One region of the Arthrobacter sp. NPDC058127 genome, then DNA from elsewhere that is predicted to be linked to it. Evidence: predicted binding sites of a transcription regulator. Region 1 holds the regulator's gene; the other holds the start of a gene.
What was found. Region 1 encodes Rex, which represses fermentation and respiration genes when NADH is low (regulators of the CRP and FNR family bind a similar motif). Its sites were predicted from a motif close to CTTGTGAANNNNTTCACAAG; they were not measured.
Positions count from the first base shown of each region.

Region 1 (3,350 bases):
AGCACCGCAAACTGCTTCGTAAGACCCGCCACCAGCGTCGCAATAAGAAGTAGAGATACTTCCTACAGCGTGAATGCCCGTTGCCTCTCGAGGCGGCGGGCATTTTTGCGTGTACGCCCCCTGTGACGCTCGCTCACGTATGTCGGTTGTATCGGCGGACGCTCGCTCACGTATGTCGGTTGTATCGGCGGACGCTCGCTCACGTATGTCGGGCGTTCGGCGGCTATATGTGAGCGAGGGTTGCTGGGGTTAGCCCCTCGGGCTGCGGAACTTGGAGAAACCCCGCCACAAACCGTAGACGGCGCCTCCGACAGTCGCGGCTTTGAGGCCGAGCGTGGCTGCCCGGCGGCCGGAACGGAAGTCATAAACCGGCCAGTTGTTCTCGCGCGCATGGCGGCGCAGCCCGGCGTCGGGATTGATGCACACCGGGTGGCCCACCAAAGTGAGCAGCGGGATGTCGTTATGTGAATCGCTGTACGCCCAGCACCGCTTGAGGTCCAGGCCTTCTTCGTCCGCTACGCGCTGCACAGCCACGGCTTTGGCTGGACCGTGGAGGATCTCGCCCACGAGCCGGCCCGTGTAGGCGCCATCTTCAACTTCGCCCACGGTACCTAGGGCGCCTGTGAGGCCGAGGCGCGTGGAGATGACGGTGGCGACTTCGATGGGTGTGGCGGTTACGAGCCAGACCTTGCGGCCAACCCGCAGGTGCTGTTCCGCCAGGGCCTTGGTACCAGGCCAGATCCGCGACTCGATCATCTCGTCGTAGACTTCTTCGCCCAGTTCCTTGATGTCGGATACCTTGATCCCCGCCGCGAGGACGAGCGCGGAATCCCGGACGGAATGGACGTCCTCCATCTTTTCGCCCCGTAGCACGAACTTGAATTGCTTCCAGGCGAAGCCCGCGGCTTGGGAAAGGGTGAAGGCCTTGCGTTCGTACATCTTCCGCGCGACGTGGAAGAGGCTGGCGCCCTTCATGAGGGTGTTGTCGACGTCGAAGAATGCGGCCTCGCCGTGCTGCTGCGTTGCGGCCGGCGCGGTGGCCACAACGGCGTTCTTCTCGACGGGCATGCCATGAGTCTAGTCAATCGCCCGGCCTCCTGCCGTTCGCACGGCTGTGCCGACGCTAAAGCGATACCTTTGAACCATGCCAAATCCCGACGTCGTACTCCTCACCAAAGCTGACTGCCACCTCTGCGCCGCGGCGCGTGACGCCGTCGAACGCGTGACCTCAAGCCTTGGGCTCACGTGGACGGAACAATCGATTGACACCGACCCTGTACTGCGCGAGCGCTACGCCGAGGAGATCCCGGTGGTATTCGTGGACGGTATCCAACGGGATTTCTGGAAAATCGATGAGGCACGATTGGTTCGGGTCCTGAAGAAGGCCATCGCAGCCTGAACATGCGTGCAGTGCTTTGTTGGCAATAGAGTGGGAAAACAAAGCGACGCAATGGAGAAGAACGTGACTGCGCTGGAACCGTCCGCCGAAGCTGTATCCGGGGACAAGGACTCTGCCGCGAAGCAGATACCACCCGCGGCTGTGGCCCGGATGACGCTTTACCTGCGCGCTCTGAACTCCCTGCTGGGCGAAGGCGTGGAACGGGTTTCCTCCGAGGCGTTGGCCGAGGCGTCGGGAGTCAGTTCGTCCACGTTGCGCAAGGACCTCTCCTACGTCGGCTCCTATGGAACGCGCGGCGTGGGATACGAGGTCCAGTACCTGAGCCGCCACATCGCGGCGGCGCTCGGCTTGACCCACGACTGGAAAGTGGCCATTGTGGGCGCGGGCAACCTTGGAAAGGCGTTGGCGCGCTACGGCGGATTCGAGTCGCGCGGTTTCGACGTGGTGGCGATCCTTGATGCCGATCCTATGGTCATCGGGAACGAAGTGGGCTGGCTGCGGGTCAGCGACGCCGCCAATCTTGAAACGGTCCTTCAGCGGACCGGCACCAACATGGTTGTGCTGGCCCTCCCGGCCGCGGTGGCGCAGGACGTTTGCGACCGCGTGATCAGCGCGGGTATCCGCAGCATCCTCAGCTTTGCGCCCGTCCTCCTGCAGGTTCCGCCGTACGTGAATCTGCGAAAGGTGGATATGGCCACTGAGCTTCAGATCCTGGCGTATCACGCACAACGGGCGCAGACCCCGGGCCAGGCCATTTAGGCCGAGCCGGGTCTGCGCCCGTTGTTTGTTCTTGGCGGTGGGCCGTGGACCGTACGCCGCGTGGCCTAACGGCCGTACGGCGCCTGGCCGTAGGGGTTCGCGAACGGCTGGGCCTTCCGGAAATACGGCGCCGAGGCCGGCAGGTACAACAGCACGATCGCGGCGACGCCCAGGAGGATGGTGATGGTGCCCATGCCGATCTGGGTCAGGCCGAGCAGGGAAATCGCCGCAAAGACCGTGCCCAGGATCCGGGCCCAGTTCTTGCCCTGGCGGACCTTGAACGCAACCAGTGCGTAGAGTCCGGCAAAAATCACCGAGAAAATAACCAGGACGGTGATCAAAATGCTGATGAAGGTGCTGGTGTCAATGCCAGATGCGTTGCTTCCTTGTGCCGACAACGCCTGATCGAGCATGTTCTTGCCTGCCGGCGAGTTCAGCGTAGCGATGGTGAAGGGAATGCCGATCAAGGTCAGCAAACCAGCGGCAAGTATGAGCCAGAAGGAGATGTTGACCAGCTGGGGGACTCCGGACGTGGCAGCGGGCTGCTGGCTGGGCCAAGCGACGGGGCCGCCCTGCCCGTACTGCGGGACGGAAGGCTGGCCGTACTGCGGCTGCTGAGGTGCCTGCTGCCCGTACTGCGGAGCCTGCTGCCCGTACTGCGGCGCGGACGGCTGGCCGTAAGGTGACGGCTGACCCTGCTGCGGTGTCTGCTGCCCATACTGCGGAGCCTGCTGGCCGTATTGCGGCTGCTGACCCTGCTGGGGTGTCTGCTGGCCGTATTTCGGCTGCTCAGGTGTGGGATTTTCGCCCGGAGTGGACGGTGGGTACGGAGGGGTGCTCATGGCATTCCTTTGCGTGTCGACTGCAGATACGGCTGCCGGGTGCAACGTGCCCTGCCCCCAGCTCGGCTTAATTCCACCGTACCCCGGAGGCACAGTGCTGGTGATGATTCGCGGTAAGAATTCTCGCTGAACAAGGTTCGGCGGATCTCCCGCGAATCGCGCGGGGACAAAGGGAAGGCCGCGGGGTCCTCTCGGGACCTGCCGCGGCCTTCAGCCATATGTGCTGCGTTGTTCCTATACGAAGTGCTTCCGGGACTCCGGAAGCCACATCAAGACCGTAGCCGCGACGGCTACCGCCGATCCGATGAAGTTGAGGTTAAGGGTAACCACCTGGACCAGCAGGGAAATCA
Region 1 covers NZ_JBHVTT010000002.1:42,241-45,590, forward strand. The annotation lists gene ACFVTG_RS03520 (30S ribosomal protein bS22) at 1-53, shown strand, start outside; gene ACFVTG_RS03525 (HAD-IB family hydrolase) at 250-1,068, opposite strand; gene ACFVTG_RS03530 (glutaredoxin family protein) at 1,145-1,399, shown strand; gene ACFVTG_RS03535 (redox-sensing transcriptional repressor Rex) at 1,451-2,158, shown strand; gene ACFVTG_RS03540 (hypothetical protein) at 2,224-3,000, opposite strand; gene ACFVTG_RS03545 (hypothetical protein) at 3,235-3,350, opposite strand, start outside.

Region 2 (3,350 bases), on a different contig from region 1:
TCGACGCCGGGGTAGACGGCCTTGAGTGCCTGCAGCCGGTCCAGCCGCAGCACCGCCAGGTTGTCCGCCTTCAGGGTTCCCAGGTCCCCGCCGGAACCCTTGACCCACAACAGCTCCACGTCTTCCCCGGTGACGGGGTCCTTTTCCGTGCCCTTCGCGGAGGTGTTCCCTCCGGCGAAGTTGGTGTTCCGCTTATCCGCGCCCAGGCGGTTGGAACGGGTGATCAGCTGTTCAACAGTCTTGTTAGTCATTTTCTATGCGCCCCATCCGGCTTGCTGGCCGCCCACGCGGTCCTCGTTGATCTTCTTCTGGTAGCCGCTGGCCTTGAACGCGGTCATCGGGTCCGCGGGCAGGCCGCGCGATTCGCGCCACCCGGCCAGGACCGGCCGGACATCGGTATAGAAGGCATCGTTGAAAATGCCGTTCGCGGCAAGGACGTCGCCTTCACGCTGCGCCTCGGTGAGCGCGTCCGTGTCGATGAGCAGTGCCCGGGCCGTCATTTCCTGGACGTTGAGCACGGAGCGGATCTGGCCCGGGATCTTCTCCTCCAGGTTGTGGCACTGGTCCAGCATCAAGGCGACGCCCGAATCCTTTCCGAATCCGCCGCCGCGGATGACCTCGTGCATGATGCGGAACAACTGGAAAGGATCCGCGGCCCCGACGATCAGGTCATCGTCGGCATAGAAGCGCGAGTTGAAATCGAAGGAACCCAGCTTGCCCAGGCGCAACAGCTGCATCACGATGAACTCGATGTTCGTGCCCGGGGCATGGTGGCCGGTGTCCAGGCAGACGAAGGCCTTCTCCCCCAGAGCCAGCGTCTGTGCATAGGACGTGCCCCAGTCCGGAACGTCGGTGTGATAGAAAGCCGGCTCGAAGAACTTGTACTCCAGCACCAGGCGCTGGCTATCCCCAAGGCCCGCGTAGATCTCCTGGAGGGATTCCGCGAGGCGGTCCTGGCGGCCGCGCATGTCATCCTGGCCCGGATAGTTGGTGCCGTCAGCCAGCCAGACCTTCAGGTCCCGGGAGCCCGTGGCATGCATGATCTCGATGCACTCCAGGTGGTGATCGATCGCCCGGCGACGCACCGCCGAATCGGAGGACGTCAGGGAGCCGTACTTGTATTCGTCGTCCTGGAACGTGTTCGAGTTGATGGTCCCCAGTCCGATGCCAAGGTCCGCCGCGTACTCGCGGAGGGCGGAGTAATCGTCCACCTTGTCCCACGGGATGTGCAGTGCAACAGTCGGTGCAAGGCCCGTCAGTTCGTGGACTTTCGCGGCGTCAGCCAGCTTCTCCTGGATGGTCCGCGGGGTGCCGGGCGTACCGAACACCTTGAACCGTGTGCCCGAATTGCCGTAGGCCCAGGACGGGACCTCGATGGCCAGTTCCCCGAGGCGGCCCAGGGCCGTTTCCGTGGTGTTCATGATTGTTCCTTCTGTTGCCTGTGCGTCGTCTTCGAACAGCAATGCTTTTCTTCCTTGAATCGAAACCGTCTTGAATCGATTCATTCAAGAACCTATTCACACGGTAGGGCCTGCTTCCATGGCGTGTCAACAGTCAATCCCGGAGATTGCCAGTCGAACCACGTAATATTGATGAAGCGATTTGATTCGATTCATCAATTGGGAGGTTGAGCGTGCCAAGCGGCCCGGGAGCAAAGCTGACAGACGTCGCTGCCCTTGCGAGAGTTTCGGTCGGTACGGTTTCGAATGTCCTCAACCGGCCGGACCAGGTGTCCTTCGACAAGCGAACCCGCGTTCTGGCTGCCATCGAGGAACTGGGGTTCGTGCGCAACGAATCAGCCCGCTCGCTGCGTTCAGGATCCACCAGGAGCCTCGGCATGCTTGTGCTGGACGTGCGCAACCCCTTCTTCACCGATGTCGCTTTGGGCGCTGAAAACGTCGCCGAAGACCACAAGCACTCCCTGATCCTGGCCAACAGTGCCGAAGACGCCGGCCGAGAGCAGGCATATCTGGACCTGTTCGAGCAGCAACGCGTCCAAGGCGTTTTGATCACTCCGTTCGGACAAGTTCTTCAGCGGCTCGAAAGAATGCGCGATCGGGGCATCCCCTCAGTACTCGTCGACAGGCTCGCAAGCACGGATCAGTTCTGCTCGGTATCAGTGGACGACGTTGCCGGCGGCGCCACGGCCCTGGATCATCTCGTCAGCGTCGGTTCGGTACGCCCTGCATTCGTCGGCGGCCCTTTCACGCTGCAGCAGGTCGAGGACCGCTATCGGGGAGCCGCCGATGCGGCAGCACGTGCTGGGGTCCCGCTTCAGCTCTTCGAAACGCCGGATCTGAAATTTGAACGCGGGCGCCGGATTGGAGACCTAATGTCCAATCTCCAGTCCGACAAGCGCCCGGACGCCGTGTTTGCCGCCAACGATCAATTGGCTCTTGGTCTCTTGCAATCCTTCGCCGCGAACGGGCTCCGCGTGCCCGAGGACGTCGCCATCGTTGGGTTTGACGACATCGATTTTGCCTCGCAGTCGAGCATCCCGCTCACCTCCATCAGTCAGCCGAGGCAGCTGATCGGCGAGCGTGCCGCACAGCTCCTCTTCGACGAAATCGACGACGAACCCGGTCACGTCCACAGCCAAGTGGTGTTCACGCCGGAACTCGTGGCGAGGCAGAGCACCCTGCGCCGCTAGGCGGATCCTTTCGATCCGGCCGTCGGCACGAGATCGCCTTTTTCGGATGAAATGAGCGATATATAAGTCTCCAGTTGGGACCGCAGCTGATCCGCTGAGTGGTGTTCCGGCGTCAGCGTGGCCGTGATTTGGGCACCGAGCGCGAACGTCATGATCCCGCCAACGATGTCGTCGTCGTTCAGCCCCTCCCTCAGTTCGCCAAGTTCCCTGGCTTCACCGAGCTTGTCGAATAGTGCCTCACGCCATTGCTCCATCGAGGAATCATGCAAGGCGGCCTTCGCCGGGTCCGTCAGTGCGCGCTGCCAGAAGGCGATCGCGATTCGCGCCTCGTTGAGCCTCTCGGCGTCGAGCGGCAAAATTTCGTGGCAATAGCTGCGCAATGCAGACAGGCCCCGCTGGCCGGCCGTGGAATCGCTCATTCGGGTGTTCGTCTGGTTGAAGACGTGGCCGAAAGCAAACGTCAAGAGATCGTCTTTCGTAGGGAAATACGGCTTGAGGGCACCGTTGGCAAAGCCTGCCTCCGTTGCTATCTCGCGCATCGTGGCACCCTCTATCCCCCTGCTGGCGATGATCCGCCACGTGGCTTCGACAAGCTCCACCCGGCGCTTGTCGTGGTCTACGATCTTCGGCACGCTTTCCCCAAATCTTTTTTCTACAACCGTTGTGACTCAGATTACACGATGCTATTCTCTACACACAT
Region 2 covers NZ_JBHVTT010000001.1:121,423-124,772, reverse strand. The annotation lists gene ACFVTG_RS00625 (bifunctional aldolase/short-chain dehydrogenase) at 1-251, opposite strand, end outside; gene rhaI (L-rhamnose isomerase) at 255-1,421, opposite strand; gene ACFVTG_RS00615 (LacI family DNA-binding transcriptional regulator) at 1,634-2,650, shown strand; gene ACFVTG_RS00610 (TetR/AcrR family transcriptional regulator) at 2,647-3,282, opposite strand.
Region 2: a site for Rex is predicted at 1,505-1,524, ahead of rhaI (L-rhamnose isomerase). Genes of this name have one in related genera too.